Regions from separate parts of the Streptomyces sp. NPDC006624 genome, predicted to be linked through region 1. Evidence: riboswitches for the same ligand, from Rfam matches in the RefSeq annotation. Region 1 holds a riboswitch; each other region holds the start of a gene.

Region 1 (7,540 bases):
CCCCACTCGTGTGTCAGGTACGGCGCAGCCGGGCCGCGCCCTTCAGGGTCCGCGCGGCCAGCGACGCGAGCCGCGGCCGGCCACGGACGAAGCTGTGCGCGCGGCGCGCCGGCTCGCGGCTCAGCCAGTGCAGCGCCGCGCCCGCCCCCGGCCGCGTCACCGCGCCCTCGTACACGGGCAGTTCGCCCGTCCGCAGCGCGTCCTTGTACTCAGCGGCGCCCCGCCCCAGGTCGAGCGTGCCGACGCCCTCGGCGGCCGCGGCCTCGGCCATGCGCAGATGCAGCACCAGACCCGGCGAGTACTTCGAGAACTCCGGGTCGTACGCCGGGAACCAGCAGGCCAGCACCGATGCCGAGCGCAGCCCGAAGTGCGCGGCGACCGGCCGCTCCCCGGCGTACAGCACGGACAGCGTGCCGCTGCACTCCGGTGCCCGGGTCCGCGACAGCCGCCCGACGAGCCGGGTGATCCACTCCTGGGCGAAGCGGTCCCGGCGGCCCGTCCTGCGGTACTGCGCCGACTTCCACGCCATGAGCGTGCGCAGCGCGGCCGGGTCCCGCTCGTCGAACACGAACCGCACCGCGCCGACCTGCCGCCCCAGCCGGCGTTCCTTGGCCAGGGTGGTCTTCAGGAACTTCGGCGACCGGGCGCGCAGCACCGACTCGTAGGTCTCGTAGCCCTTCTCGACGTCGACGAGGAAGGTCGCGTGCTCCTCCGCCGCGTGCCGGACGAACAGCCGCTGCCCGGCCTCCAGGTTGTCGAAGGCGAAGCTCGACAGCGAGCAGGCCCGCAGCAGCTCGCCGGTCTCCAGGTCCAGGTCAGGCCGCAGGATCGCGCCCTGCGCGTCCGAGACGCCGAGCCCGATCGCCCGGCCCTGCCCCAACGGGCCCCGCTCGTACGGCAGGAAACCGGCCGGCTCCCGCCCCTCGTACACCACCGCGATCCGGGCGCGCGGCCTCACCAGACCGACGGCCGCGGTGAACTCCGGTTCCATGAAGGGGTTGCGCGGCGCCCCCGAGGCCGCGCGCAGCGCACGCCAGCGCTCCTTCTCCCCCTCGCCGAGCTCACCGGGCCCGGCCACACGAATGCGCCCACTGCTCAACCCGACCCCCCCGATCAAGTCCCCCCTGGACTCTTGGAAGGTACCGCCCGGGACGCCCTCACGGGTAGGTAGCGGACCATGTTGCTGCCAACCGGTGCAGAGGGGCCTTCAACCGGGCAATCGGTGTGCACCGTGCGATGAAACGTACGCGCCCACTGTCCGTATTCTCTGATCATGGCCGCACCCATCGCATATTCACTCATCGCCACCGACCTGGACGGAACGCTGCTGCGCGGCGACGACACCCTGTCCGACCGGTCCCTCGCCGCGCTCGCGCGGGTGGCGGACGCCGGTGCCCAGCACCTCGTGGTGACGGGCCGGCCGGCGCCCAGAGTGCGACCGCTCCTGGACGACCTCGGCGCCCGGGGGCTCGCGGTGTGCGGGCAGGGCGCGCAGGTGTACGACGCCGGCGCGAACCGGCTGCTGTGGTCCGTCACGCTGGACCGGGAACTGGCCGAGACCGCGCTCGGCAAGATCGAGGCGGAGGTGGGGGAGGTGTACGCGGCGGTCGACCAGGACGGGGTCGACGGGCTCACCCTGATCGAGCCGGGCTATCTCATGCCCCACCCGACCCTGCCCGCGGTACGGGTCGAGCGGCGCGACGAGCTGTGGGCCGAACCCATCAGCAAGGTGCTGCTGCGCCACCCCCGGCTGTCGGACGACGAACTGGCGGCGACGGCCCGCTCGGTGGTCGGCTCGCTGGCGACCGTGACGATGTCGGGGCCCGGCACGGTCGAGCTCCAGCCGTGCGGTGTCACGAAGGCGACGGGCCTGGCACTGGCCGCCGAGCACCTGGGTCTGCGGCCGGCCGACACCATCGCCTTCGGGGACATGCCCAACGACATCCCGATGTTCGACTGGGCCGCCCACGGCGTCGCGATGGCCAACGCCCATCCCGAACTCAAGGCCGTGGCCGACGAGATCACCCTGTCGAACGAGGACGACGGCATCGCCGTCGTCCTCGAGCGACTGCTGGGCGGTGCGGATCAGTACGGGCCGTTGACGTTGTCGATCGAGCCGTAGCGGTCGGCCGCGTAGTTGCAGGCTGCGGTGATGTTGGCGACCGGGTCGTACGGGTCGTACGGGGTGCCCTCGACGTGGTAGGCGGCGAAGGTCGGGTCGATCACCTGCAGCAGGCCCTTGGAGGGGGTGCCCTTGGCGGCGTTGGAGTCCCAGTTGTTGATCGCCTGCGGGTTGCCGGACGACTCGCGCATCACGTTGCGGTGGATGCCTTCGTAGGAGCCCGGGATGCCCTTCTGCGCCATGATGTCGAGCGCCTCGCGGATCCATCCGTCGAGGTTGTTCGCGTAGGTCTTGGCGGAGGCCTGGGTGGCCTGGGCGGCGCCGCCGGCGGGCTTGGCGGCCGGCTTCGCCGGGGCGGACGACGGGGTCGCCTTCTTCGCGGCGGGGGCCTTCACCGTCTTGACCTTCAGCTTCAGACCCGGGTGGATCAGCTTCGGGTCGTCGCCGACGGTGGCGCGGTTGTCCTTGTAGAGCTGCTTCCAGCCGCCCGAGACGTCGTACTTGTCCGCGATGCGGTAGAGCGAGTCGCCCTTGGCCACGGTGTGGGTGAGCGACTTGGCGGGCTGGGCGGCCTGGGGAACGGACCGCACGGCGGCGCTCTGGGGTTCGGCGGCGACGGCGTGCGTCGCGCCGAGGAGCGGCAGGGTCAGTGCCGCTCCGCCGGTGCCGACGGCGATGACACGGCGGGTGATCGGGTTCGTTCCGGTGCGACGGTGCTTACCTCGTGCGGGCATGGCGATGTTCCTCTCCGGCGCCTGCGAGGTGAGCTGTCGGGTTCGGGCCGGAAGATGCCCGGCCGCGCAGGGAGCTGTCGTTCCGTGCGCGGCTTCACCCCGAGCCGTTCCGCTGTGCGGACCGGCGACTTACCTGGGTCCCCCGCTCCTGCCCTGCGTGAGTGGTCGGTTCTGTGGGGTATCCGGGCGGGGGCAGGATTCGGCGTCCGCTCGGACAGGGCCGGAACGTATGCGAGAGCACATGTCGGGAACAAGCAGCGGCGTCACATATCGCGCCTGTTGACCTTGGTCGGGGGGTATGGGGGTGCTTGATCCTTTGCGGTTGCCAAGGCTCAACTGGCTTTCGGTGGACGGGGGTACGGGCCGGTGCCGGGGTGGGGCCGCCGGAGGGCGGAAGTGATTCAATTCACTGATCACGTTCCGGGGCGCAATGCTCCGCAAAGGGAATTTGCTCTATTCACACGGCAAATCGCATATCACCCACCACGTCATGGAAAGTGGATAAATGTCTGTTCTTATGAGCTGATCGGGAGCATGGCGGTCGTGATCGGATACCGCCCGGCCTGTAACCCCGGGCGCTGGCGGTGATCGAAACGTGACCGGATACGCTGACTCGAGTGAGGGCAGCGACCTATCGACAATCCGCGTAATCACCGGCAGACACAGCAGACAGGAGACCCCTCGTGACCGACGTCGGGCCGTTCGGGCTGAGCGTGCGGGACCAGGCTCTGGAAGCCGACGTCCAGGCCGGGCTGACGGCTGTCGAGGAAGGCTTGCTCGAGGCCACCAAGAGCGAGGTGCCCTTCATCACGGAGGCCGCCCAGCACCTGGTGCGCGCCGGCGGCAAGCGGTTCCGGCCGCTGCTGGTGATGCTCTCGGCCCAGTTCGGCGCCGACCGCCACGCACCCGGCATCGTGCCGTCGGCCGTCGTCGTGGAGCTGACCCACCTGGCCACGCTCTACCACGACGACGTGATGGACGAGGCCACCGTGCGCCGCGGGGTGGACAGCGCCAACACGCGCTGGGGCAACTCCGTCGCGGTCCTCACCGGCGACTTCCTCTTCGCGCGCGCCTCGCACATCCTGGCCGACCTCGGCCCGGAGGCGGTGCGCGTGCAGGCCGAGGCGTTCGAGCGGCTGGTGACCGGGCAGATCCTGGAGACCGCCGGACCGCAGGACGGCCGCGACCCCGTCGAGCACTACCTGGACGTGCTGGGCGGCAAGACCGGCTCGCTGGTCGCCGTCTCGTGCCGCTTCGGCGCGATGATGTCCGGCGCCGCCGACACGGTCGTGGACGTGCTCACCCAGTACGGCGAGCGGCTCGGCGTCGCCTTCCAGCTCGCCGACGACGTCCTGGACATCGCCTCCGACTCCCACGAGTCCGGCAAGACGCCCGGCACCGACCTGCGCGAGGGCATCCCGACGCTGCCGGTGCTGCGGCTGCGCGAGCGGGCCGCCCGGCTCGGTCTCGCGGACGACCTCGCCCTGTGCGAGCTGCTGGACTCCGACCTCACCGACGACGCCCGGCACGCCGAGGCCCTGCGCCTGCTGCGCGCCCACCCGGCGCTGGAGCAGGCCCGGCGGGACACCGTCCGCTACGCCCAGGAGGCCCGCTCGGCGCTGGCACCGCTGCCCGAGTGCGCCGCGAAGACGGCCCTGGTGGAACTGTCCGACGCCGTGGTGCACCGCGCCGGCTAGCCGCCGTCCCTCCTCACGACCCCTACGGGTCGGGGGAGATGCAGCCCTGTCGTGTCATACCGCAGCAGTACGCGGAGTTGAGCCCGCGGTCTGACGTATCTCCCTGGCCGATTTGGTCAGATGGAGACCACGGAAAACACCACTCCTCACCTGTTCGGGTGAGAATGGCGGCTCAGGGACGAGTGCGAGGACGACACGGACAGCCGCCGCCGACACGGAGGTAGGGCACACATGGCACCGCACGCATCCGACGACAGCACGACCGCCGGGGAGGCCGAGGAGCGGCGCTCCGCGCGCCGCAAGGCCGCCCGGTACGTCGTCCCGGTCACGGTGATGGGGGTGGCGGCGGCGACGATCGGGCTGGTCCCCGCACTCGCCGACTCCGGCGACCCCGACCTTCCGAAGATCACCGCCGAGCAGCTCATCGAGAAGATCGCCCAGTCGGACGTGGAGCAGCTGTCCGGCACGGTGAAGATCAGCACGGACCTCGGCCTGCCGAACCTCGGCGGTCTGGAGTCGAGCCTGCTGTCCGGCGCGGCGGGCGGGGGCGAGGGCGGCTCCTCCGCCGACCCGACGGCCAAGCTCACGGAACTGGCCTCCGGCACGCACACCCTGCGCGTCGCGGCCGACGGCCCGGACCGGCAGAAGCTGTCGCTGCTGGAGAACGCCGCCGAGTACAGCCTCATCCACAACGGCAAGGACGTCTGGGCCTACGACAGCGAGTCCAACGAGGTCTTCCACAGCACCGGTCACGACAGCCCGAAGCACCACAAGGGGCAGCCGCCGGCCACCCCGAAGGACTTCGCCAAGGAGGCCCTCAAGGCCGTCGACGACACGACGTCCGTGACCGTGGACGGCACCGCCCGCGTCGCCGACCGGGACGCCTACAAGCTGGTCATCGAGCCCAAGCAGTCCGGTTCGACGGTCGGCGCGGTCACGGTGGCCGTGGACGCGAAGACGGGCATGCCGCTGAAGTTCACGCTGACCCCGGCGAGCGGCGGCGCGGCCGTCGTCGACGCGGGCTTCACGCAGGTGAGCTTCGCCGAGCCGGCCGCCTCCACCTTCGACTTCACCCCGCCCGCGGGCGCGAAGGTCACCGAGGAGAAGGACGCGGCCAAGCACGCCGGGAAGCACGCCGACAAGCACGCGGGGAAGGACTTCGAGAAGGGCTTCGGCAAGGGCGACGCGCCCCGGCACACCCCGGGAGCCGGGGCGGGCCACGGCGAGGGCCCCGACGGCATGAAGACCATCGGCGAGGGCTGGAACGCCATCGCGACCTTCGACACCGGCGGCGAGGGCATCCCCTCGGGCGAGGGCGGCGGCGACCTCGGCGGCTTCATGGACTCGCTCGGCGACAAGGTCGACGGCGAGTTCGGCTCGGGCACGGTCTTCTCGACCCGCCTGGTCAACGCCCTGGTCACCGACGACGGCAAGGTCTACGTGGGCATGGTCACCAAGGACGCGCTCGTGAAGGCGGCCGACGCCGGGAAGTAAGTCCCCTGCCGCGCGGGGGCGTCGGGCCCGGGCCGGCGCGGGACGCCGAGAGAACGAGGAAGCCGATGGGCGAACCGTCCGTCACACCACCGGAGCGGGAGGGCGCGGGTGCCGCGGCCGGGGAACCGGTCATCGCCACCCGCGCGCTCACCAAGCGCTACCGCGGCGGACAGCTCGCCGTCGACGGTCTGGACCTGACCGTCCCGGCGGGCAGCGTCTTCGGCTTCCTCGGCCCCAACGGCTCGGGCAAGACCACCACCATCCGCATGCTGATGGGCCTCGTCGAACCCACCTCCGGCACGGCGCGGGTCCTCGGGCAGCCCATGCCCCGGGCCACCCGCGCCGTGCTGCCGCACGTCGGCGCCCTCATCGAGGGCCCGGCCCTCTACGGCTTCCTCTCCGGCCGCGACAACCTGATCCGCTACGACTGCGCCGACCCGGCAGCCGATCCGCGCACCCGCCGCGCCCGGGTCGCCGCCGCCCTGGACCGGGTGGGCCTGACGGCCGCCGCCGGCAAGAAGGCCAAGGCGTACTCGCTGGGCATGAAACAGCGCCTGGGCCTGGCCGCCGCGCTGCTGCGGCCGCGCAGGCTGCTGGTCCTCGACGAGCCGACCAACGGCCTCGACCCGCAGGGCATGCGCGAGATCCGCGCCCTGGTCCGCGCCCTCGCCTCGGACGGCACGACCGTCTTCCTCTCCTCCCACCTGCTCGACGAGATCGAGCAGGTCTGCACGCACGCGGCCGTGATGGCCCAGGGCCGGCTGATCACCCAGGGCCCGGTCGCCGAGCTGGCCGCCGGGGCACGCGGCCGGCTGGTGGTGAGCACGCCGGATACGGCGGAGGCGGCCCGGGTGCTGAAGGAGCAGGGAGTCGCCGACGTCGTCGTCACGGACGACCGGGTGACCGGCGAACCCCCGGAGCGGGACCTCGCCGACGTGAACGCCGCACTGGTCACGGCCGGGGTGCGGGTGCGGGGCTTCGCTGTCGAACGGGCCTCGCTGGAGGACGCGTTCGTGGCGCTGACGGGGGAGGGTTTCGATGTCGCGGGCTGAAGCCGCCGCGGACGTACGGCCGGTGAGCCGGCTGTGGACCTTCGGGCTGCTGCGCAACGAACTCGTCACCACCTTCCGGCGCTGGCGCACCCTCGCGCTGCTGGCCGTGCTGGCGGGTGTGCCGGTCCTCATCGGGATCGCCGTCCGGATCGAGACGGGTGACGGTGCGTCGCCCGGCGGGGGAGGCGGCGGAGGACCGGCCTTCATCTCGCAGATCACCAACAACGGCCTGTTCCTGGTCTTCACCGCCCTGGCCGCCACGCTGCCGTTCTTCCTGCCGATGGCCGTCGGGGTCGTCGCGGGCGACGCGATCGCCGGGGAGGCAGGCGCCGGCACCCTGCGCTATCTGCTGGCGGCTCCGGCCGGCCGCAGCCGGCTGCTGCTCACCAAGTACGCGACCGTCGTCCTCTTCTGCCTGGCCGCCACACTCGTGGTCGCCGT
Region 2 (7,540 bases), on a different contig from region 1:
TTCGAGAAGCTGACCGCCCTCGCCTACCCCGAGGGCCACCCCTACCACCACACCCCCATCGGTTCCATGGCCGACCTGGACGCGGCGACCCTGGAGGACGCCCGCGCCTTCTTCCGCACCTACTACGCGCCGAACAACGCGGTGCTCTCCGTGGTCGGCGACATCGACCCCGAGCAGACGCTGGCCTGGATCGAGAAGTACTTCGGTTCCATCCCCGGCCACGACGGCAAGCCCGCCCCGCGTGACGGCTCGCTGCCGGAGACCCTCGGCGAGCAGCTGCGCGAGGTCGTCGAGGAGGACGTCCCGGCGCGCGCCCTGATGGCCGCCTACCGGCTGCCGCACGACGGCACGCGCGCGTGCGACGCGGCCGACCTGGCCCTCACCGTCCTCGGCGGCGGCGAGTCCTCCCGCCTCTACAACCGCCTGGTGCGCCGCGACCGCACGGCCGTGGCGGCGGGCTTCGGCCTGCTGCGGCTCGCCGGGGCGCCCTCCCTGGGCTGGCTGGACGTGAAGACGTCCGGTGACGTGGAGGTGCCGGTCATCGAGGCCGCGATCGACGAGGAGCTCGCCCGGTTCGCCGAGGAGGGCCCCACGGCCGAGGAGATGGAGCGCGCCCAGGCCCAGTTGGAGCGCGAGTGGCTGGACCGGCTGGGCACGGTCGCCGGCCGCGCCGACGAACTGTGCCGGTACGCCGTGCTGTTCGGTGACCCGCAGCTCGCCCTGACCGCCGTCCAGCGCGTCCTGGAGGTCACGGCGGAGGAGGTCCAGGAGGTCGCCAAGGCCCGCCTGCGGCCCGACAACCGCGCGGTGCTGGTCTACGAGCCCGTCGCCGACGAGGACGCCACCGACGAGGACACCGCTGCCGCGGCCGGAGACGAGAACGAGGAGGCGGCCAAGTGACCGAGCTCGCCGCGATGGACTTCCACCCCCAGCCCCAGGCGGGCGACGCCAGGCCCTGGGCCTTTCCCGCCCCCGAGCGCGGCACGCTCGGCAACGGCCTGACCGTCCTGCGCTGCCACCGCCCCGGCCAGCAGGTCGTCGCCGTCGAGGTGCTGCTCGACGCGCCCCTGGACGCCGAGCCGGCCGGCCTGGACGGCGTGGCCACGATCATGGCCCGGGCCTTCTCCGAGGGCACCGACAAGCACTCCGCCGAGGAGTTCGCCGCCGAGCTGGAGCGCGCCGGCGCCACGCTCGACGCACACGCCGACCACCCCGGTGTCCGGCTCAGCCTGGAGGTGCCGGCGTCCCGGCTGGCCAAGGGGCTCGGGCTGATCGCCGACGCCCTCAGGGCGCCCGCGTTCGCGGACAGCGAGGTCGAGCGGCTGGTCCGCAACCGCCTCGACGAGATCCCCCACGAGCTGGCCAACCCCTCGCGCCGCGCCGCCAAGGAGCTCTCCAAGGAGCTGTTCCCGGCGGACTCGCGCATGTCGAGGCCCCGGCAGGGCACCGAGGAGACGGTCGCCGCGATCGACTCCGCGGCCGTACGCGGCTTCTACGAGAAGCACGTCCGCCCCGCCACCGCCACGGCCGTGGTCGTCGGCGACCTCACCGGCATCGACCTCGACGCCCTGCTCGGCGACACGCTGGGCGCCTGGACCGGCTCGCAGGCCGAACCGCGGCCGGTGCCGCCGGTGACCGCCGACGACACCGGCCGGGTCGTCATCGTGGACCGCCCGGGCGCCGTGCAGACGCAGCTGCTCATCGGCCGCATCGGCCCGGACCGGCACGACCGCGTCTGGCCCGCGCAGGTGCTCGGCACGTACTGTCTCGGCGGCACCCTCACCTCCCGTCTGGACCGCGTCCTGCGCGAGGAGAAGGGCTACACCTACGGCGTGCGCGCGTTCGCCCAGGTCCTGAGGTCCGCCCCGGACGGCACCGGTGCCTCCATGCTGGCCATCAGCGGTTCGGTGGACACGCCCAACACCGGTCCCGCGCTGCAGGACCTGTGGACGGTGCTGCGCACGCTCGCCGCGCAGGGCCTGACCGACGCGGAGCGGGACGTCGCCGTGCAGAACCTGGTCGGCGTGGCGCCGCTGAAGTACGAGACGGCGGCGGCCGTCGCCTCGACGCTGGCCGACCAGGTCGAGCAGCACCTGCCCGACGACTACCAGGCCACGCTGTACCGGCAGCTCGCCGCGACCGGCACCGTGGAGGCCACCGCGGCGGCCGTCAGCGCGTTCCCGGTGGACCGGCTGGTGACCGTCCTCGTCGGTGACGCGGCGCAGATCAAGGGCCCGGTGGAGGCTCTCGGCATCGGCGAAGTCTCGGTGGTCGCCGCCGAGTAGCGGCACACGCGCGCGGGAGCCCTGGTTGTCTTCTAAGGCGCCAGGGCTCCTTTATGCCCGAATTGGTACGGAGGTTGCCTGTCTGCCCTGTGGGATGCGCTACAAAAGCCGGGATCCGTTTGGGAATTGAAAGTGCCCCCGCTTAGCGTCGTCCGGGCTGTTCGTCAGGCAGTGCGCCGCACCCGCGGCACCGGACAGTCATCGCCGAGTCCCCGTACGGCGCGAGCCAGGGGAGCCGGGGACCCACCAGTAGTCCCTGGGGTGAATCGGACGCCCGCGCGAGTCGCGAGGGGGTCCGTAGGAGACCTTCCTGCTCCGAACCCGTCAGCTAACCCGGTAGGCGAGAGGGAAGGAAAGGACCAGCCACTACATGGCGTTCACCCGCGCCACCGGGAAGCACCGTCGGCCCAGCCGGATGCAGCGTGGCACCGCCCGCGCCGCGGGCGTCGCGGCCCTCGCGACCACCGGCGTCATCGGCACCGTGGCCGCTCCGGCCGCCTTCGCCGCCGACCCCGCTCCCGAGCAGACCGGTCTCACCCCCGTGGTCACCATGGGCGACACCGTCGCCCAGCAGATCGACGCCCAGGCCGTCGCCCAGAAGCAGGCGGCCGAGGAGGCCGCCGCCAAGAAGAGGGCCGAGGAGGCCGCCCGCAAGCAGGCCGCCGAGATGGCCCGCAAGGCCAAGGAGGCCGCGGAGGAGGCCCGCGAGGCCAAGGAACGCGCCGCCCGCGAGGCCGAGCGCAAGCGCCTCAACACCTTCGTCTCCCCGATCGCCGGCTCGTACGTCTCCACCGGCTACCGGACCAGCAGCGGCCTGTGGTCCTCCGGCAGCCACACCGGCGTCGACTTCCACGCCGCCACCGGCACCTCCGTCCAGTCCGTCGGCATGGGCACCGTCGTCGAGGCGGGCTGGGGCGGTTCCTACGGCAACCAGGTCGTGATCAAGATGAACGACGGCACGTACACCCAGTACGGCCACCTGTCGTCCATCGGCGTCTCCGTGGGGCAGAAGGTCACCCCCGGCCAGCAGATCGGGCTGTCCGGCGCCACCGGCAACGTGACCGGCCCGCACCTGCACTTCGAGGCCCGCACGAGCCCCGAGTACGGCTCGGACATGGACCCCGTCGCCTACCTCCGCTCGCACGGCGTGAAGATCTGACCCACCCCGCCCCGCGTCCGAAGGCCCCGGCTCGTCGAGCCGGGGCCTTTCGGTGTTTCCGGTGACCACCGCCCGAACCGGCGCCCCGGATGAACGGGGTGTTCCCGGTCCGGACCGCCGGCGGTTGTCCAAAAAATATCCATGATTTCCGGCCCGCCGTCGGAAATTCCGGCTCATTGCAATAGAGTCACGGAACACGCGTCACGCGTCGGCGTTTCACGGGGATTAAGCGGAGGTCGGTCATGCGCATTCCCGCGCACTCGGTGTGCACGGCCATCCGGGACGACATCGTCGCGGGTGTCCACGAACGCGGCAGCCGGCTCACCGAGGAACTCCTCGCGCGCCGCTACGGCGTCTCACGGGTCCCCGTCCGGGAGGCGCTGCGCACCCTGGAGGCGGAGGGCTTCGTGGTGACCCGGCGGCACGCGGGCGCGTGCGTCGCCGAACCCACCGAGCAGGAGGCGGCCGACCTGCTGGAGATGCGCATGCTGCTGGAGCCGCTCGGCGCCGCCCGGGCCGCCCAGCGCCGCACCGAGGCCCACCTGAAGGTCCTGCGCGGCCTGGTCCGGCTGGGGCAGGAGCGCGCCCGCCGGGGCGGCAGCGAGGACCTGCGCTCCCTGGGCGGCTGGTTCCACGAGACGCTCGCGCAGGCCTGCGGCAGCCCGGCGCTCACCTCGACGCTCACCCAGATCCGCCACAAGATCGCCTGGATGTACGCCGTCGACGCGCCGGCCAGCCCGGTGGAGGCCTGGACCGAGCACGGCGCGATCGTCGACGCGGTGGCGCGCGGGGACAGCGAACGCGCGCGGGCGGTCACGGCGCTGCACACCGAGCGCGAGACGGCCGCGCACCGTCTGCGGTTCGGCTCCGCCGGGGAGCGCGCCGAGCGTGTGAGGAACTCGCAACATCCCGTAAACACGACGGGCCTGCGGCATTAACACACGAGCCGTATACAAAGAGCGGGGAATTCGCGGGGGCTATTTCTGCTGCCCGCGGGAAATATCCGCAGGCGTCTTCGCGGCCTCGTTCGCGGCCATGTCCGCGAACCGGAAATGCGCGAAACGCGAAGGGCTCGCCCGGCGAATGCGGACGAGCCCTTCAGGATGCGCCGGGTGTGGCGCGGGGAATTGCTCAGACGGTCTCGGGAAGCTCTTCGAGACCCTCGGAGACCAGCTTGGCCAGCCGGTCCAGAGCGGCGTCGGCGCCCTCGGCGTCGGAGGCGAGGACGATCTCCTCACCGCCCTGGGCGCCCAGGCCCAGGACGGCCAGCATGGAGGCCGCGTTGACGGGCTTGCCGTCAGCCTTGGCGATCGTCACCGGGACGCCTGCGGCCGTGGCGGCTCGGACGAAGATGGAGGCGGGGCGGGCATGGAGGCCCTCGGCCCAGCCGACGTTGACGCGGCGCTCAGCCATGTGTTGCTGCCCTTCGGTGTTCAGGGTTGTCTAGACCAGTTTCCCATATCGTGAAGCTGCGCCGGGAGCGGTCCCCGAAGGACCGCCCCGGGGTGCCGCCGGGTCGCGGCCTCGACCCGGCTGACGCCCTCCACAGACTGCCTCGCGCCGTTGTCAGGCGCTAGCCGTACTCTGGGGCCCATGCAGACCTCGCCGGACCGGCACGAGTATCCCGCCCACTGGGAAGCCGACGTGGTGCTGCGCGACGGAGGCACCGCGCGCATCCGGCCCATCACCGTTGATGACGCCGAGCGTCTCGTCAGCTTCTACGAGCAGGTCTCCGACGAGTCGAAGTACTACCGCTTCTTCGCGCCGTACCCTCGCCTGTCCGCCAAGGACGTCCACCGCTTCACGCACCACGACTTTGTGGACCGGGTGGGACTCGCGGCCACGGTCGGCGGCGAGTTCATCGCCACCGTACGCTACGACCGGATCGGCGCCGACGGAACGCCCGCGTCCGCACCCGCCGACGAGGCCGAGGTCGCCTTCCTGGTGCAGGACGCCCACCAGGGCCGAGGCGTCGCCTCCGCCCTGCTGGAGCACATCGCCGCCGTCGCCCGCGAGCGCGGCATCCGCCGCTTCGCCGCCGAGGTGCTGCCCGCCAACACCAAGATGATCAAGGTCTTCACGGACGCCGGCTACACCCAGAAGCGCAGCTTCGAGGACGGCGTCGTCCGCCTGGAGTTCGACCTCGAACCCACCGACCGCTCCCTCGCCGTGCAGTACGCGCGCGAACACCGTGCCGAGGCGCGCTCCGTGCAGCGGCTGCTCGCGCCCGGCTCGGTCGCCGTCATCGGCGCCGGGCGCACCCCGGGCGGCGTGGGCCGCAGCGTCCTGGGCAACATCCGGGACGCCGGCTTCACCGGCCGCCTGTACGCCGTGAACAGGGCCCTGCCCGAGGGGCAGAAGGAGCTCGACGGGGTGCCCGCCCACCGTTCGGTGCGGGACATCGACGGCCCCGTCGACCTCGCCGTCGTCGCCGTGCCGGCCGAACAGGTCCTCGACGTCGTCACCGAGTGCGGCGAACACGGCGTGCAGGGCCTCGTCGTGGTCTCCGCCGGGTACGCCGAGACCGGCGGCATCGAAGGCCGGGACCGCCAGCGCGCCCTGGTGCGGCACGCGCGCACGTACGGCATGCGCATCATCGGCCCGAACGCCTTCGGCATCATCAACACCTCCCCGCGGGTCCGCCTCAACGCCTCCCTCGCCCCGGAGACCCCCCGGCCGGGCCGGATCGGCCTGTTCGCCCAGTCCGGCGCCATCGGCATCGCCCTGCTGTCCCGGCTGCACCGGCGCGGCGGCGGCGTCACGGGCGTGACCGGCGTCTCGACGTTCGTCTCCTCGGGCAACCGGGCCGACGTCTCCGGCAACGACGTCCTGCAGTACTGGTACGAGGACCCCGACACCGATGTCGTGCTCATGTACCTGGAGTCCATCGGCAACCCCCGCAAGTTCACCCGCCTCGCCCGCCGCACCGCCGCCGCGAAGCCCCTGGTCGTCGTCCAGGGCGCCCGGCACGGAGCGGCCCCGCAGGGGCACGCCGTCCGGGCGACCCGGCTGCCGCACGCGACCGTCTCGGCCCTGCTGCGCCAGGCCGGCGTCATCCGGGTCGACACCATCACCGACCTGGTGGACGCGGGCCTGCTCCTCGCGCGCCAGCCCCTCCCCGCCGGGCCGCGGGTGGCGATCCTCGGCAACTCCGAGTCGCTCGGCCTGCTCACGTACGACGCGTGCCTCGCCGAGGGCCTGCGCCCGCACCCCCCGCAGGACCTGACCACGGCCGCCTCCGCCGCCGACTTCCACGCGGCCCTGTCCCGCGCGCTGGCCGACGACCGGTGCGACGCGGTGGTCGTCACCGCCATCCCGGCGGTGGGGGAGGGCTCGGTCGGGGACGCGGCCCTCGCCGAGGCCCTGCGCTCGGCCGCGGCCGCCGCCCCGGCCAAACCGGTCCTGGTCGTGCACGTGGAGCTGGGCGGCCTCGCCGAGGCCCTGTCCGCGGCGGCGAGCACGGCACCCCAGGCCGCGGCGGACGACCCGCCGCCGCCCGCCCCCCGGCAGGCACCGCCCGAGGAGCGGCCTCTCACCGCGCAGCGGCCTCCCGCGGACGCCACCGAACAGGACCCGACCGCCGAGGCCCCCGAAGGCACCCGCCTCATCCCCGCCTACCCCGCCGCCGAGCGCGCCGTCCGCGCCCTCGCCCAGGCCGTCACCTACGCGCAGTGGCGGCGCGACGCGGCCGACCCCGGCAGGGTGCCCGAGTACGACGACATCGACCAGAAGGGCGCCGCCGCCCTCATCGACGGGCTGCTCGCGCGCGGGCAGGGCCTCACGCTCGGCACGGAGGAGACCTGCGACCTGCTGGGGCACTACGGCATCGACGTCCACCGCGCCCTGCCCGCCCCGACCCCCGACGCCGCCGTGGAGGCCGCCCGCACCCTCGGCCACCCCGTCGCCCTCAAGGCCACCGCCCCGCACCTGCGCCACCGCGCCGACCTGGGTGGCGTACGCCTGGACCTCGCCGACGAGGAGCAACTGCGCCGGGCGTACGCCGAGTTGACCGAGCTGTTCGGTGACCCGGACGAGCTGCGTCCCGTGGTGCAGCGGATGGCGCCGCGCGGCGTGGACGTCGTCGTCCGGGCCGTCA
Region 3 (7,540 bases), on a different contig from region 1:
GACAAACTCATGCGGTGAGCGTCCCGCTCTGGTATGAGCGCTCGTACGACAGACCGATAACCGCGCCGCACACCCGAACTCGAAGAGAAACGAACCGATCAGACCTGGTCAGCAGTGGTCACACGCAAAGGCGAGGGCCGGGGAGCCTCACGCTCCCCGGCCCTCGCCGTGTGTCCGCCGTACGCCCCGGGTCAGCCCGTCGGCAGCCGCTCCGGGCTTCCGGAGCCGTCCGAGGCGCCCTCATTGCGGTCACTCTCCGCATTGGCCTGGGCCATGGCTGCCGCGTCCGTGGCGCTCTTGACCACGGCCTCGGTGACGACCTCCGCGGCCGGACCGCCGCCCGGCGCCTCGACCGCCACCCCGCGCCACCACGGCTCGGACGGGACGGCTCCGGACGTCGGCTCGAAGGGCTCGCCCGGCCGGGGCAGGGCGATCCGGGCCCCCGCCGCACGGGCGGCCGCGACCGTCCCCTCACCGGGCTCCGCCCAGGGGTGCGTGGCCAGGTTGAAGGTGGCCCAGTGGATCGGCAGCATCGGACCGTGCTCCGGTCCGCCCTGCAGGTCGAGGTGGGCGCGCATGCCCTCCTCGGGCGTCATGTGGATGTCGGGCCAGAAGTCCGAGTACGCGCCGATCTGGATCATCGTCGCGTCGAACGGGCCGTGGTCGGCGCCGATCTGCCGGAAGCCGTCGAAGTAGCCGGTGTCTCCGCTGTGGTAGATCCGGTGCTCCTCACCGGCGACGACCCAGGAGGCCCACAGGGTGTGCTGGGTGTTGCGCAGGCCGCGGCCGCAGAAGTGGCGGGCCGGGGTGGCGGTGAGGGTGAGGCCGCCGATCTCCGTGGACTCGTGCCAGTCCAGTTCGCGCAGCCGGCTCGCGGCCACGCCCCAGTGCTCCAGGTGCGCGCCCACGCCGAGCGGCACGGCGAACAGGGTGTCCGTGCCGGCCAGCGCCTTGATGCTGGGCAGGTCCAGGTGGTCGTAGTGGTCGTGCGAGATGACCACCACGTCGACCGGGCCGAGCGCGGCCAGCGGCGCGGGCACCGGGTGCAGCCGCTTCGGTCCGGCGAAGGAGAACGGGGAGCAGCGCCGCCCCCACACCGGGTCGAACAGCACCCGCCGGCCGTCGATCTCGGCGAGCACGCTGGAGTGCCCCGTCCACGTCAGCCGCAGACCGGTGGCCGGGGGCCGGGCGAGGTCGGCCAGGGTGGAGGCGTACACCGGCACCGCGCCCTTCGGGGAGCGGCGGGGCCGGGTGTCCTTGTCGAAGAAGGCCTTCGCGAAGTCCAGGGTCGAGCCCGAGGGCCGGGTCCGGGCGGGGCCGCCGGGGTTCTGGAAGACCCCGTCCTTGAAGTGGGGCGATCTGCGGATGCGCGCCATGCGCTCCCCGCGCGGGTCCGCGCCGAACGCTTCGGGGCGCAGTGCGCGCAGCCCGGAGCTCAGGGGACGGAAGCCTGCCACGGTACCTCCAGGTGGAGTCGGTCAGGTTTTCCATTATGGTCCGTCTCTTCGGCAACCCCCGGGCGCAGGGGCCCCACCGGGCACGATACTGATCGGCGATTCAGCAACCCACCGAAGGAGCCCTCCATGGCCGGCCCTCTGCTGTCCCTCACCTGGACCGACCACGTCACCGGACGGCAGGGCCACCTGGTCGTCGACCGGCTGGTGCGCGGCGTCGCCAGCGGCGGTCTGCGGATGCGCCCCGGCTGCACCCTGGAGGAGGTGACCGGCCTGGCGCGCGGCATGACGATGAAGGAGGCCCTGCACTACGACCCGGCCGCGCGCTACGTCCCGCTCGGCGGCGCCAAGGGCGGCATCGACTGCGATCCGCGGGACCCGGAGGCGTACCCGCTGCTGGTGCGCTACCTGCGCGCCATGCGGCCGTACCTCGAGAGCTGCTGGACGACGGGTGAGGACCTCGGGCTCTCCCAGGACCTGATCGACCGGGCCGCCGCCGAGGCGGGACTGGTCTCCTCGATCCAGGCCGTGTATCCGCTGCTGGACGACGAGGCCGAGGCCCGGCGACGGCTCGCGGACGCCTTCGCCGTCGAGGTGGACGGCATCGGGCTGGACGAGCTGGCCGGCGGCTGCGGCGTCGCCGAGGCGGCGCTCACCGCGCTGGACCGGGCCGGGGTGCCGTACGCGGGGACCCGGGTCGCCCTCCAGGGGTTCGGCACCATGGGCGGGGCGAGCGCGCGGTTCCTCGCGCGCGCGGGACTCACGGTCGTGGCGGTCGCCGACCTCAAGGGCACGATCGCCAACCCGGCGGGCCTCGACGTCGAGGCGCTGCTCGCCGCCCGGGACCCGCACGGCATCGTCGACCGCTGCGCGTTGCGCCCCGGCGACCTCGAACTGCCCGGCGACGCCTGGCTGTCGGCGGACGCGGAGGTGCTGGTGCCGGCGGCGGTGTCGTACGCGATCGACACCGGGAACCAGGAGCGGATCACCGCCCGTTGGGTGGTGGAGGCGGCGAACATGCCGGTACTGCCGGAGGCGGAGCCGCTGCTGGCCGCCCGGGGCGTGACCGTGCTGCCGGACGTCGTGGTCAACTCCGGTACGAACGCCTGGTGGTGGTGGACCCTGTTCGGGGACATCGGGGCCGACGCCGAGGAGGCGTTCACCCACACGCGCCGCTCCATGCGGGCTCTGGTCGGGCGGATGCTGGCCCGCGCGGAGGCCGACGGGACGACCCCGCGGGCCGCCGCGCACGCGATCGCCGCGGACCGGCTCCCGGTGATGGCGGAACGCTTCGGCTGGTACCGCTGAGGCAGCGCCGCCGCGGCGGCGGATCCGCGCGCCGGCCGGCCGCGGGGGCGTGGGTAGGGTGACGGCGTGACGAGAGTCCGGTTGAGCGTGGCGGAGCGGCGTGGGGAACTGCTGCGGGCCGCCGTCGAGCAGATCGAGGCCCGGGGTGTGGCGGCGGTGCGCATCGCCGACGTGGCCTCGGCGCTCGGGGTGAGCAACGCGCTGGTGCTGTACCACTTCTCCACGAAGGAGCAGCTGGTCGCCGCCGCGTTCCGGCACGCGGCCGAGGCCGACCTCGCGCGGCTGCGCAAACTGCTCGGCCGCCGCACGTCGGCGCTGCGCCGGCTGCGGTCGGCCGTCCGGTGGTACGCCCCGACCGGTCAGGCCAAGGGCTGGCGGCTGTGGATCGAGGGCTGGGCGGTCGCCCTGCGCGAGCCCGCCCTGCGGGAGGTCGCCGAGGACCTCGACCGGCGGTGGAAGGCGGCTCTCGCCGAGGTCATCGCGGAGGGCGTGGCGGCCGGCGAGTTCCCCTGCCCGGACCCCCGGGCCGCGGCCCTTCGCCTCACGGCCTTCCTCGACGGCCTGGCCGTTCAGCTGACGTCCTATCCGGGCTCACTGCCCCGGGCCCGGGCCCAGCAGTGGGCGGAGGAGGCCCTGACCCGCGAACTGGGCGCGACGCCCGCCCACCGGTGAGCGACCCGGCGTACCGCTGAGGGACGGCGGCAGGGGCTGCCGACCGCCCCTGGCGCCATGCGGGCCTGGGGCGGGCGGGCCCCGACTTCTCATCTACGCACGGCACGTGGCCGACAGCGAGACATACCGCGCCGCTGCCCCGGCGGCACGAGGGCAGCGGATCGCGGATCGCCCTCACCGGGACGCGCCCACGGCACGGCACCCCCAACTGCCGCTTCGCACACGGGACGTGGCCGACAGGCGCGTCCGCCCTCAGCCATGAGCGCGTCCACTCCCCGTCAGCCGGTGTGGCGCCTCCCACCGGAACCGCCACGGACCACCGCCCCATCAAGCCGTCGCCGCTACGCCACCGCCGCGATCCGCGACCGGATGTCGTCCGGGGACAGCGCGCCCTTCGCGGTCACGTGGTCGCCCGACGACTCCCCGCGCAACCGCCGCCCGATCCACGGCACCAGGAACTGCCGAGCCCAGTGCACATCGTCGCGCCGGACCTCGAGGGTGCCGCGCGGCGGGAGCGGGGGCCACTCCTGCTCGGGGTCGGCCGGTACCTCGATGCCGAGCACCTGGCCCGCGCGGAGCGCGACCCGGGTGTGCCCCTCCGGCGACAGGTGCAGCCGGTCCGCGTCCCACGCCCTGCGGTCCCGCACACTGCGCAGGGACCACAGGTCGAGCACCGGGCAGCCGTACCGGTCGGCGATGGCACGGACGTGCCCGTTGTAGGTGGCGATCTTGCCGCGCAGATGCTTCAGCACGGGCATGCCGCGCGTGTCGAACCCGGTCGTCACCATGACCGTGCCGGCCGCGGCGGCGAGCGGGGCGAGGGCCCGCTCGAAGCGCTCGGCCAGCTCGTCCGGATCGGTGCCGGGACGGAGGATGTCGTTGCCCCCGGCGCAGAACGAGACGAGGTCCGGAGCCATCTGGATGGCCCGCGGCACCTGGTCCGCCACGATCTGGTCGAGGAGCTTCCCGCGCACGGCGAGGTTCGTGTACCGGAAGTCGCCTTCGGGCCGGCGGTCGGCGAGCAGGACGGCGAACCGGTCGGCCCAGCCGACGAACGCCCCGTCGGGGCCGGGGTCACCGACGCCCTCGGTGAAGCTGTCCCCCACCGCCACGTACGACCCGATCACTACTCTGCTGTCACTCTTCGAATCGTCTGCCACAGCCGTTCATGATTCACCCTCGAATGTGACCTACGCGACCGTAGGAAGGGGTTGACGGGCGGTGAGATAAGCCACTTCCCAAGTGTTCGCCAATTCCGGAATAGGCGGCCCGACGGGGGCGTTGGCGGGCGAGCCGAAGGCCGGACCCGGGGATCGGGGTCCGGCCTTCGGTGTGCGTGTCAGGCAGGTGGTCGTGCGGTCGGTCAGCCGATGGAGACGCCGTGCGAGCGCAGGAAGGCGACCGGGTCCACGTCCGAGCCGTAGTCCGGCGTGGTGCGGATCTCGAAGTGCAGGTGCGGCCCGGTGACGTTGCCGGTCGCACCGGACAGGCCGACCTGCTGCCCGGCGGTCACGGCCTGGCCGGCCGAGACGGAGAGCTGGGACAGGTGGGCGTACTGGGCGTAGCTGCCGTCGGCGAGCCTGAGGACGACCTGGTTGCCGTACGCGCCGCCCCACCCGGCGGAGACGACCGTGCCCGCGCCGACGGCCTTCAGGGAGGTGCCGGTCGGGACGACGAAGTCGACACCGGTGTGGTAGCCGCTGGACCACATGCTGCCGGACATGCGGTACGGGGTGCCGACGGTGGCACCGTCCACCGGGGCGCTGTACCCGCTGGCGCTGGTCTCGGCGGCCGGCTTCGCGGCGGGCTTGGCGGCGGCCGGCTTCGCGGCGGTGCCGGCCTTGGAGGAGGACTCGGCGGCGGAGGACTTCTTCGCCTGCTTCTCGGCCGACGCCTTCGGCGCGGACGACTCGGCCTTCGGCGCGGACGCCGCCTTCTTGCCGAGGGACAGCTTCAGACCCGGGTGGATGAGCGACGGGTCGTCGCCGACGGCGTCGCGGTTGTCCGAGTAGAGCTTCTTCCAGCCGCCGCTGACGTTCTGGTCGTCGGCGATCTTCGCCAGGTAGTCCCCGGCCTTCACGGTGTACGTGCGGGTGGTGGCGGCCTTTTCGGCGCCCTGCTTCCCGGCGGCCGGAGCGGACTGGACGGCCTTTTCCGGAGCCGACTGCGGGGTGGCAGCGTGGGCGCCGGCGGCACCCATGAGCGGAAGGGCGAGAGCGGCGCCGCCGGTTCCGGCGACGGCGATGGAGCGGGTGAAACGCTGGGTTTTCGGACGGCGGTGCTTACCCTTCGCGGGCATGGCGAATTCCTCTCCGGCGCCTGCGAGGTGAGCTGTCGGGTGCGGGCTGGAGATGCCCGGCCGCGCCGAGGCGTGGCTTAACCCCAAGCCGTTCCGGGAACCGGAACAGGCGTCGTACCTGTGGGTCCCCCGCTCCTGCCGTACACGGGTCAGTGTGTGCGGGCTCCGGGCGGCGGCAGGATTAGGCGTCCGTCCGGATTGGTGTGGAACGTAAGCGACCAAGACGCAACCGGACAAGCTTGCGGTTGCCCGTGACGGCGTTTTCCTTGACGCGCCGCCACATTTCCCGTCACCGAGCGTGGATTACGGATCTCCGGTTTCCCTCAATAGCCCTGATTGACGCCGCAATTACGTGCACATGGCGACGACACATCGTCACGAATATGACGATGGTCACGCACCCTGTCCACAACCCCTTTACGAACGGGGCACGTTATGGCGAAGCGCCCTAAGCACCCCATTCGGACAGAACGACTACTTCCGCTTAAGGCGGACGACCGCGGCGTCGAGGTCCCCGCGCAGCCCGACCCGCAAACCGTGATGCAGCAGGACACCTCCTCGGTGCACTTCGCCCGTTTCGGGGCATTCGTACGTCGCCGCCGGGTCGAGCCCGCGCAGCCGGAGTGCCGGGACGGGCTCGCCGTAGCGCTGCGCCTGGAGCCAGGCGAGGACGACCGCCTCGTCGCCGAGGACGTACTGCACGGCACTGAGGCCGCCCTCCGGAGGCCGCAGCCGGTAGAGGTCCCCGCGCTGCACCACGGGGCGGATCTCCTTGTAGAGCCGCACCCACCCGCCCGCCTCGGCGAGCTCCTCCCGGGTCCACCGGGTGAGATCGCCGCCGATCCCCAGCACACCGGCCATGGCGCTGACGAACCGGAAGCGCAGGGAGCTGGACCGGTGGTTGAGCATGGCGTTCGGGCTGTCGGTGACCCAGGCGGCCATCACGCGCGCGGGGTGGATCTGGCTGAAGCCGTGCTGGATGGCGAGCCGGTCCAGCGGGTCGGTGTTGTCCGAGGTCCACACCTGGTCCGTGCGGCTCAGCACACCGAGGTCGACGCGCCCTCCGCCGCCCGAGCAGGACTCGAAGGCCACGCCCGGGTGCGCGGCCCGCAGCCGGTCGAGCAGGGCGTACAGGGCGCGCACGTGGTCGACCCACAGTCGCTGCGGGTAGGGGTCGTCCGGCCAGCCGGCGTCGGTGAAGCAGCGGTTGAAGTCCCATTTGACGTAGTCGATCGGGGCGCTGGACAGCAGCCCGTCGAGCCGCTCCCAGAGGTACTCCCGGACGTCCTCGCGGGCGAGGTTCAGCACCAGCTGATTGCGGAACTCCGTCCGCTTTCGTCCCGGTTGGTACTGCACCCAGTCCGGGTGGGCGCGGTACAGCTCGCTGTCCGGGTTGACCATCTCGGGCTCGACCCAGATCCCGAACCGCATACCGAGGCCGTGCACGTGGCGGGCGAGCGGCCCGAGCCCGCCGGGGAAGCGGTCCGGGTTGGGCGTCCAGTCGCCGAGCCCGGCCCGGTCACCGGTGCGCGCCCCGAACCAGCCGTCGTCGACCACGAACAGCTCGACCCCCAGGGCGGCGGCCCGCTCGGCCAGCGCCCGCTGCTGCTCCTCGGAGATGTCGAAGCCGGTGGCCTCCCAGGAGTTGAACAGCACCGGCCGGTCGCGGCCGGCGTCCGGGACGACGTGGTCGCGCTGATAGGCGTGCCAGGCGCGGCTCGCCCCGCCGAAGCCGCCGTCGCTCCAGAGCCCGGCGAAGACGGGTGTGGTGTACGCCTCCCCCGGGCCGAGCGTCAGCAGGCCCGAG
Region 4 (7,540 bases), on a different contig from region 1:
ATGAAGCGCATGTCCTCGCGGGACACGTTCTTGTAGTACTTCGCCGCGTCGCGGGCCATGTCCTCGACCTCGCCGATGGTCTCGGCACCGGCGAACCCGCCGCCCACGAACACGAACGTGAGCGCCTTGCGGCGGATCTCCTCGTCCGTGGTGGAGTCGGCCTTGTCGAGCTGCTCGAGGACGTGGTTGCGCAGGCCGATGGCCTCCTCGATGCCCTTCATGCCGATGCCCTGCTCGGCGAGGCCGGGGATCGGGAAGGTGCGGGAGACCGCGCCGAGGGCGACGACCAGGTAGTCGAAGGGCAGCTCGTAGGCCTCGCCGACCAGCGGGGAGACCGTGGCGACCTTGCGGTCCTGGTCGATGGTGGTGACCCGGCCGGTGAGGACCTCCGCCTTGGGCAGCACGCGTCGCAGCGGGACGACGACGTGGCGCGGGGAGATGTTGCCGGCGGCGGCTTCGGGGAGGAAGGGCTGGTAGGTCATGTACGACCGGGGGTCGACGACCGTGACGGTCGCCTCGCCGTAACGCATCTTCTTGAGAATGCGCCGAGCTGCGTACAGGCCTACGTACCCACCGCCTACTACGAGGATCCTGGGACGCTCCGTGGTGCTCATGCCATCGAGTATCCACCCGGTTCGGGGGGGTAGCTCGTGCGCCCCTTCACAAGGTTGTCGAGGGGGTGTGCTATCCTCCGCCGCCCACGTGATCCATGTCATGGTGACAACCGGGAGCGTTTGTGCACGGCCAGCCGTTGTCAATGCCGCGTGAGCTGCCTCTCTGTCGCGTGGAGGCCTCCGTGAGGGGTCCGCGTGAGGCGGGGGCGGGCACCCTCCCGAACCCCTCCATACCATGCTTCTGAACGTGTTCAAAGGGCCGTTCGGCCCCCGGACGGGTCAACGGGGCCCTTCCCGTCCCCCGGGAGGGCCGAATTCCTTGTGAAGAACTTCACGAACTTTTCCGGCGGACGGTCACCGAGGGCCCCGCAGGGACCCCCGGGAGGCGCTCATTCGTGATCCATGCCTGCTCAGAAGCGGGCTAGGCCACCGACCACCCGATGCCGTCGAGGATGTCGTGCTCGCTCACGACGACCTCCTCCGCCCCGATCCGCTCCATGATCGACAACAGGACGAGCGCCCCCGCCCCGATCACGTCGACCCGGCCCGGGTGCAGGGAGGGCACGGCCGCGCGCTCGGCGTGCGTGGCGTGCAGCAGCCAGTCGGTGATCTCCCGGACCTTCTCGCGGGAGACCCGGGAGTGGTGGATGGCGGCCGAGTCGTACTCCGGCAGCTCCTGGGCGATCGCCGACACGGTCGTCACGGACCCGGCCAGGCCCACCAGCGTCCGTGCCTCGCGCAGCGGGACCGTCTCCTCGGCGAGGTCCAGGGCGGCCTCGATGTCGGCCCGCATCGCGGCGATCTGCTCCTCGGAGGGCGGGTCGCCCACCACCCCGTCGCGGACCAGGTGCCGCTCGGTCATGCGGACGCAGCCGACGTCCACCGAGCGCGCCGCGCGCACCCGGTCGTCGCCGACGACGAACTCGGTCGAGCCGCCGCCGATGTCCACCACCAGGTAGGGCCTGGGCAGGTGGTCCCGCCCCGCCAGTTCCCTGGTCGCGCCGGTGAAGGAGAACTCGGCCTCCTGGTCCCCGGTGATCACCTCCGGCTCGACGCCCAGGATGTCCAGCACCCCGCGCACGAACTCGTCGCGGTTCTCGGCGTCCCGGGAGGCGGAGGTCGCCACGAACCGCAGCCGCTCCGCCCCGTGCTCCTTGACGACCGCGGCGTACTCGCGGCACGCCGCGAAGGTCCGCTCGAGCGCCTCCGGGGCGAGCCGGCCGGTGCGGTCGACGCCCTGTCCGAGCCGCACGATCGTCATGCGGCGGTCCAGGTCGACCAGCTCGCCGGTCGCCGGGTCGGCGTCGGCGACCAGCAGCCGGATGGAGTTCGTACCGCAGTCCACGGCGGCGACACGGGTCACTGGGCGTCCTCCTCGGCGGCCGTCACGCACGGGCCCTTGCGCCACCACTCGGGCAGCATCGCGATCGCCTCGTCCCCGAGCGGGTTCACCCCCGGCCCGGCGGCCAGCGAGTGCGCCACCAGCACGTGCAGGCACTTCACCCGGTCCGGCATGCCGCCCGCGCTCGGGAAGCCCTTCAGCTCCTCGATCTCGTCACGGCGCCGGACGTAGTCCTCGTGCGCCGCCCGGTACGCCGCCGCCAGCTCCGGGTCCGAGGCGAGCCGCTCGGTCATCTCCTTCATCACGCCGTTCGCCTCCAGCGTGCCGATCGCGGAGTTCGCCTTCGGGCACGTCAGGTAGTACAGCGTGGGGAACGGCGTCCCGTCCGGCAGCCGCGGGGCCGTCTCGACGACGTCCGGCTGCCCGCACGGGCACCGGTGCGCGATCGCGCGCAGACCGCGCGGCGGCCGGCCGAGCTGCTGCTTGAAGGCCTCGACGTCGGCCTCGCTGGGCTCGGTGCGCGGGGTGGTCGGCGGGGGCGTTTCCATGACTGTCTTCAGGTGTCCTTCTCTGGGGTCACTGTGACGGGGCGGAGGCGTCGGACTTGTCGACTCCGTCCCAGACGTTCGCGTACCAGGGGCGGTCGGCCGCCCCGAGGTAGGTGCGCGACTGCCGCGCCGCGTGCGGGTCGACGACGATGAAGCCCGTCTCCCCCGGCATGACGTAGTGCAGCCGCTGCCGGATCTGCTGCTCGGCGTAGGCGTCGTCCTGCCAGCGCGCCTTCATGTCGCGCAGCCGTTCGACGCGCTGGCGGGCCTGCTGCTGCTCGCGCTGCAGGTCCTCGATCTCGGCGCGCTGGGAGACGTACTGCCGCATCGGATAGGCCAGGGCCACGATCAGCGAGCACATCACCAGGGCCAGCAGGGCGGCCCGGCCGGTCAGCCGGGAGCGGCGGGCCTGCCGCTTGGTCTGGGAGCGGTAGACCCGGGCCGCGGTCTGCTCACCGAGCAGCCGGATCCTGGTCGCGGTGGAGAACCGGTCCCGGTCCTTCACTGCCATCTCGCCGCCTCCGCTCCGCCGTCATACGCGCGTACGTCCCCGGACACGGTACGGGACCGGGTACGGGGACGTACGTACGACGCTGCCTCGAACGGGTCGGGCCTTTTGCGGTCAGCCCTTGAAGCGCGGGAACGCGCTGCGGCCGGCGTACACCGCGGCGTCGTCGAGGATCTCCTCGATGCGCAGCAGCTGGTTGTACTTGGCGACGCGCTCGGAGCGGGCCGGGGCGCCGGTCTTGATCTGGCCGCAGTTGGTGGCGACGGCCAGGTCGGCGATGGTGACGTCCTCGGTCTCGCCGGAGCGGTGGGACATCATGCACTTGAAGCCGTTGCGCTGGGCCAGCTCCACGGCGTCCAGGGTCTCGGTGAGCGAGCCGATCTGGTTCACCTTCACGAGCAGCGCGTTGGCGGCGCCCTCCTCGATGCCGCGGGCGAGGCGCTCGGGGTTGGTGACGAACAGGTCGTCGCCGACGAGCTGGACCTTGTCACCGAGCTTGTCGGTGATGGTCTTCCAGCCGTCCCAGTCGTCCTCGAACAGCGGGTCCTCGATGGAGACGAGCGGGTACGCGTCGACGAGCTCCGCGTAGTACTCGGTCATCTCGGCCGCCGAGCGCTCCTTGCCCTCGAAGGTGTAGACGCCGTCCTTGTAGAACTCGGAGGCGGCCACGTCGAGCGCCAGGGCGATCTGCTCGCCGGGGGTGTAGCCGGCTTCCTTGATCGCCTCGAGGATGAGGTCGAGGGCCTCGCGGTTGGAGCCCAGGTTCGGGGCGAAGCCGCCCTCGTCGCCGAGGCCGGTGGCCAGGCCCTTGCTCTTCAGGACCTTCTTCAGCGTGTGGTAGACCTCGGCGCCCCAGCGCAGCGCCTCGGAGAAGGACTCCGCGCCGATCGGGGCGATCATGAACTCCTGGATGTCCACGTTGGAGTCGGCGTGCGAGCCGCCGTTCAGGATGTTCATCATCGGCACCGGCAGCAGGTGCGCGTTCGGGCCGCCCAGGTAGCGGAACAGCGGCAGGTCGCTGGCCTCGGAGGCGGCGTGGGCCACGGCGAGCGAGACGCCGAGGATGGCGTTGGCGCCGAGGGAGCCCTTGTTGTCGGTGGCGTCCAGGTCGAACATGGCCTGGTCGATCAGGCGCTGCTCGGTGGCGTCGTAGCCGACCAGCTCCGGGCCGATCTGCTCGATGACCGCGAGGACGGCCTTCTCCACACCCTTGCCGAGGTAACGGTTCGAGTCGCCGTCGCGGAGCTCGATGGCCTCGAAGGCGCCCGTCGAGGCGCCGGACGGGACGGCGGCACGACCCGTGCTGCCGTCGTCGAGGCCGACCTCGACCTCGACCGTGGGGTTGCCTCGGGAGTCCAGGATTTCCCGGGCTACGACGACGTCGATGGACGGCACGAGCATCTCCTTCTTGATGTGACGCGGGTACGCGGGCCGCTCGGGCCCTGCGCGGTGCGGGCCGCGGTGGCTCGCGACATGAGCCTAACCGGCTCGCGGCGATCGGCCACCGGGTCGCCCACCCCATGGACAGAACCGAGAGTAAATTGTTTCCGAACGGAACAAAGCCGGTTGCCGAAAAACCCCGCCCCGGCGCGTACGGGGGATGACGCGCCGGGGCGGGGAGCCGGCCCTGGGCGGGCCGCTGCCTACTTCAGGTGCAGCTGCTGGCCCGGGTAGATGAGGTTGGCGTCCTGGACGATGTCCTTGTTCAGCTCGAAGAGCTTCTCCCAGCCGCCCTTGACCTTCTCGTCGGCCGCGATCGAGCTCAGGGTGTCGCCCTTGACGACCTTGTACTCGCCGTCGCCCTTCTCGACCTTCTTGCCGGTCGGGGTGGTGACGGTCTTCTTCGCGGCCGGACGCTCCTCGGAGCGGGAGGCCGGCTGCTCCTGGCTCGAGCGGGTCTCGGTGCTCTGCTGGCTCTGGCTCTGGCTCTGGCTCTGCGAGGAGCTGCCGGAGTCGGTGGAGCCGCCGCCGGTGTAGCCGGCGCTCGACAGGCCCTTGCCGCAGACCGGCCAGGCGCCCTTGCCCTGGCCCGCGAGGACCTTCTCCGCGATCTCGATCTGCTGGGCCTTGGTGGCCTGGTCGGCGGTGGAGGCGTACTTGGTGCCGCCGTAGCCGGCCCAGGTGGAGGCGGAGAACTGCAGACCGCCGTAGTAGCCGTTGCCGGTGTTGATGGACCAGTTGCCGCCGGACTCGCACTGGGCGACGGCGTCCCACTCGGAGGCGGTGGCGGCGGAGGCGTTGCCGGCCGCCATCAGCGGGGCGGCGACGGCGGCACCGGCCACACCGGCGACGGCGATGGCACGGGTGGCCTTGGACGGACGGCGGTGCTTGCCCTTGCTGGAAAACAGCATGGATGGATCCCCTCACCGACGCCTGCGAGGTGAGCTGTCGGGTTCGGGCCGGTTGAGTTGCCCGGCCGCGTCCCTGACGGGACGCGGCTTCACCCCTAGCCCTTCCGGCGCAACAAGCCGGTCGGGCACCTACCTTGGGTCCCCCGCTCCTGCCTACGGCGCTTGACGCGACGACTGTTCCCGTGCGGCCGCTGGCAGGATTCGGCGTTGCGGCAGCCGGGGCCCGCGATGGCGAGCGGTCACGACCGTAGACACGCGATCCACCGATTTTCAAAGACGATCAGGGCTTCTGAGATCTATCTCTCACCGGCCCCATACGGGACATTAGCCGCGAAACATGACGTGAACTCGCGCCGTTTCGGGGTGACTTCCGCCCCCGTATCCGCACTGCCCGAACGGCTACTCGCCGTCCGCTTCGCCCTCTGTCGTGAGCGTCTGACCGGGGCGGATGAGGTTCGGGTCGGCGCCGACGGTCTCCCTGTTGCCGGTGTAGAGCGCACGCCATCCGCCGCTCAGGTCAAGGGAGTCGGCGATGGACCAGAGGGTGTCGCCGGAGCGCACGGTGTAGGAGCCGTCGGCCGCGTCGCGGGAGGCGCCGTCGCCGCGCGAGGCGTGGCGGCCCGACGACTCGTCCGTACGGCCGTCCGCCGGCTCGGTGTTCTCGTCGGCGCTGGGGCCGCGGTGGCGGCCGGAGCCGGTACCGGCGGGCGCCGAAGAGCCCTCGGGCGCCTGCGCGTTGGCGGACTCGTCACCGCCGGAGCCGGCCGGCGCGGATCCCTCGCCCTGGGTCTGCTCCCCCTGCGGCGCGGACTCGGCCACACCGGACGACTTGTCGGACTTGGCGCTTTCGCCGCTTTCGTCACCCTGGTCCGGAGAGGCCGACTCCACGTCAGACGACGGTGACGACGAGGGAGTCGGCGAAGGGGACGACTCGGACGTTTCCAGCAAACCGGGCGCATCCGTGGATGCGGACGACTCGGAGGAACCGGAGGAACCGGAGTCGTCGGCCGAACCGGAGCCCTTGCCCTGCTCGAGGCCGGAGAGCAGCCCGCAGGTGCGCCACGCGCCGACCCCCTGGTCGGCGAGGATTCTCTCGGCCACGGATATCTGCTGGGAGCGGCTGGCCAGGTCGGCGCTGGCGGCGTAGTCGAGGCCGCCGTGCTTCTCCCAGTCCTCCTGGGAGATGGCGAGGCCGCCGTAGTAGCCGTTGCCGCTGTTCTGGCTCCAGGCGCCGCCGGTCTCGCAGTCCGCGACCCGGTCCCAGGCCGTGCCGTCTGCCGCGCTGGCGCCGGAGGCTCCGAGGAGCGGGATCGCGATGGCGGAGCCGGTCACTCCGGCCGCGACGAGGAGAGCCGGAGCCTGGCGGGGGCGACGGTGCCGACCGTTCCCGGAGAGCATGCGGAGACCTTTCGGAGACAGCAGTGATCGACGCGGATCGAGTGCTCGGCCCGCGTTGATGGGTGAACGTATCGGCAGACGATCACTTGTCACAAGTTCATGCCGCGCAGATCACGTGAAGATCACAGAGTTGAGGTTTCGTCACGTTCCCGGCCGTGTCGTGGTGACGGGTGCGAACTCCACCGGCAGGGTGCGCAGCCCGCGCATGATGAGACCGCCGCGCCATCTCAGCTCGGCCGGGTCCACCGCGAGGCGGAGGTCGGGCAGGCGGGTGAGGAGCGTGGCGAGGGCGGTGCGGCCCTCCAGGCGGGCGAGCGGGGCGCCCAGGCAGTAGTGGATGCCGTGGCCGTAGCCGAGGTGCTGGTTGTCGCGGCGGGAGAGGTCGAGCACGTCCGGGTCGGCGAACCGCTCCGGGTCCCGGTCGGCGGCGGCCAGGACGACCAGGACGGGGTCGCCCGCCTCGATGCGCTGCCCGCCGAGGGTGAGCGGCTCGGTGGCGAAACGCCAGGTGGCGAGCTCGACGGGGCCGTCGAACCGCAGGAGTTCCTCGACGCCCGTCTCCAGGAGGGCGGTCTCGCGCGCGGCGAGGGACCGCTGCAGGCGGGTGCGCTGCCCGGGGTGGGTGAGCAGGGCGTAGGTGCCGTTGCCGATCAGGTTCACGGTCGTCTCGAAACCGGCGAACAGCAGGATGAAGGCCATCGCCGCGGCCTCGTTCTCGGTGAGGTGCTCGCCGTGGTCGGAGGCGCGGATGAGGCCGGAGATGAGGTCCTCGCCCGGAC

The links. A riboswitch is a leader RNA that binds a small molecule or an ion and turns the genes downstream of it on or off. The one in region 1 is predicted to bind cyclic di-AMP.
Positions count from the first base shown of each region.
Region 2: it holds a riboswitch for cyclic di-AMP, as region 1 does, so the genes downstream of both, ABZY20_RS22695 (M23 family metallopeptidase) here and ABZY20_RS19945 (LysM peptidoglycan-binding domain-containing protein) in region 1, are expected to answer to the same signal.
Region 3: it holds a riboswitch for cyclic di-AMP, as region 1 does, so the genes downstream of both, ABZY20_RS06685 (peptidoglycan DD-metalloendopeptidase family protein) here and ABZY20_RS19945 (LysM peptidoglycan-binding domain-containing protein) in region 1, are expected to answer to the same signal.
Region 4: it holds a riboswitch for cyclic di-AMP, as region 1 does, so the genes downstream of both, ABZY20_RS33200 (transglycosylase family protein) here and ABZY20_RS19945 (LysM peptidoglycan-binding domain-containing protein) in region 1, are expected to answer to the same signal.

Region 1 is NZ_JBEXOM010000010.1:68,402-75,941, forward strand. Features, by position in the region: gene ABZY20_RS19935 (GNAT family N-acetyltransferase) at 14-1,099, opposite strand; gene ABZY20_RS19940 (HAD family hydrolase) at 1,274-2,122, shown strand; gene ABZY20_RS19945 (LysM peptidoglycan-binding domain-containing protein) at 2,086-2,856, opposite strand; cyclic di-AMP (ydaO/yuaA leader) riboswitch at 2,860-3,034, opposite strand; gene ABZY20_RS19950 (polyprenyl synthetase family protein) at 3,540-4,553, shown strand; gene ABZY20_RS19955 (sigma-E factor regulatory protein RseB domain-containing protein) at 4,785-6,047, shown strand; gene ABZY20_RS19960 (ABC transporter ATP-binding protein) at 6,113-7,099, shown strand; gene ABZY20_RS19965 (ABC transporter permease) at 7,086-7,540, shown strand, end outside.
Region 2 is NZ_JBEXOM010000012.1:106,578-114,117, reverse strand. Features, by position in the region: gene ABZY20_RS22705 (pitrilysin family protein) at 1-900, shown strand, start outside; gene ABZY20_RS22700 (pitrilysin family protein) at 897-2,285, shown strand; cyclic di-AMP (ydaO/yuaA leader) riboswitch at 2,478-2,643, shown strand; gene ABZY20_RS22695 (M23 family metallopeptidase) at 2,656-3,444, shown strand; gene ABZY20_RS22690 (GntR family transcriptional regulator) at 3,687-4,382, shown strand; gene ABZY20_RS22685 (HPr family phosphocarrier protein) at 4,576-4,857, opposite strand; gene ABZY20_RS22680 (GNAT family N-acetyltransferase) at 5,038-7,540, shown strand, end outside.
Region 3 is NZ_JBEXOM010000003.1:54,315-61,854, reverse strand. Features, by position in the region: gene ABZY20_RS06705 (MBL fold metallo-hydrolase) at 192-1,457, opposite strand; gene ABZY20_RS06700 (Glu/Leu/Phe/Val dehydrogenase dimerization domain-containing protein) at 1,584-2,762, shown strand; gene ABZY20_RS06695 (TetR/AcrR family transcriptional regulator) at 2,829-3,434, shown strand; gene ABZY20_RS06690 (SGNH/GDSL hydrolase family protein) at 3,776-4,561, opposite strand; gene ABZY20_RS06685 (peptidoglycan DD-metalloendopeptidase family protein) at 4,798-5,733, opposite strand; cyclic di-AMP (ydaO/yuaA leader) riboswitch at 5,738-5,898, opposite strand; gene ABZY20_RS06680 (alpha-galactosidase) at 6,208-7,540, opposite strand, start outside.
Region 4 is NZ_JBEXOM010000027.1:9,651-17,190, reverse strand. Features, by position in the region: gene ABZY20_RS33225 (NAD(P)/FAD-dependent oxidoreductase) at 1-614, opposite strand, end outside; gene ABZY20_RS33220 (Ppx/GppA phosphatase family protein) at 1,036-1,977, opposite strand; gene ABZY20_RS33215 (DUF501 domain-containing protein) at 1,974-2,504, opposite strand; gene ABZY20_RS33210 (septum formation initiator family protein) at 2,533-3,015, opposite strand; gene eno (phosphopyruvate hydratase) at 3,127-4,407, opposite strand; gene ABZY20_RS33200 (transglycosylase family protein) at 4,656-5,363, opposite strand; cyclic di-AMP (ydaO/yuaA leader) riboswitch at 5,368-5,534, opposite strand; gene ABZY20_RS33195 (transglycosylase family protein) at 5,763-6,761, opposite strand; gene ABZY20_RS33190 (cytochrome P450) at 6,903-7,540, opposite strand, start outside.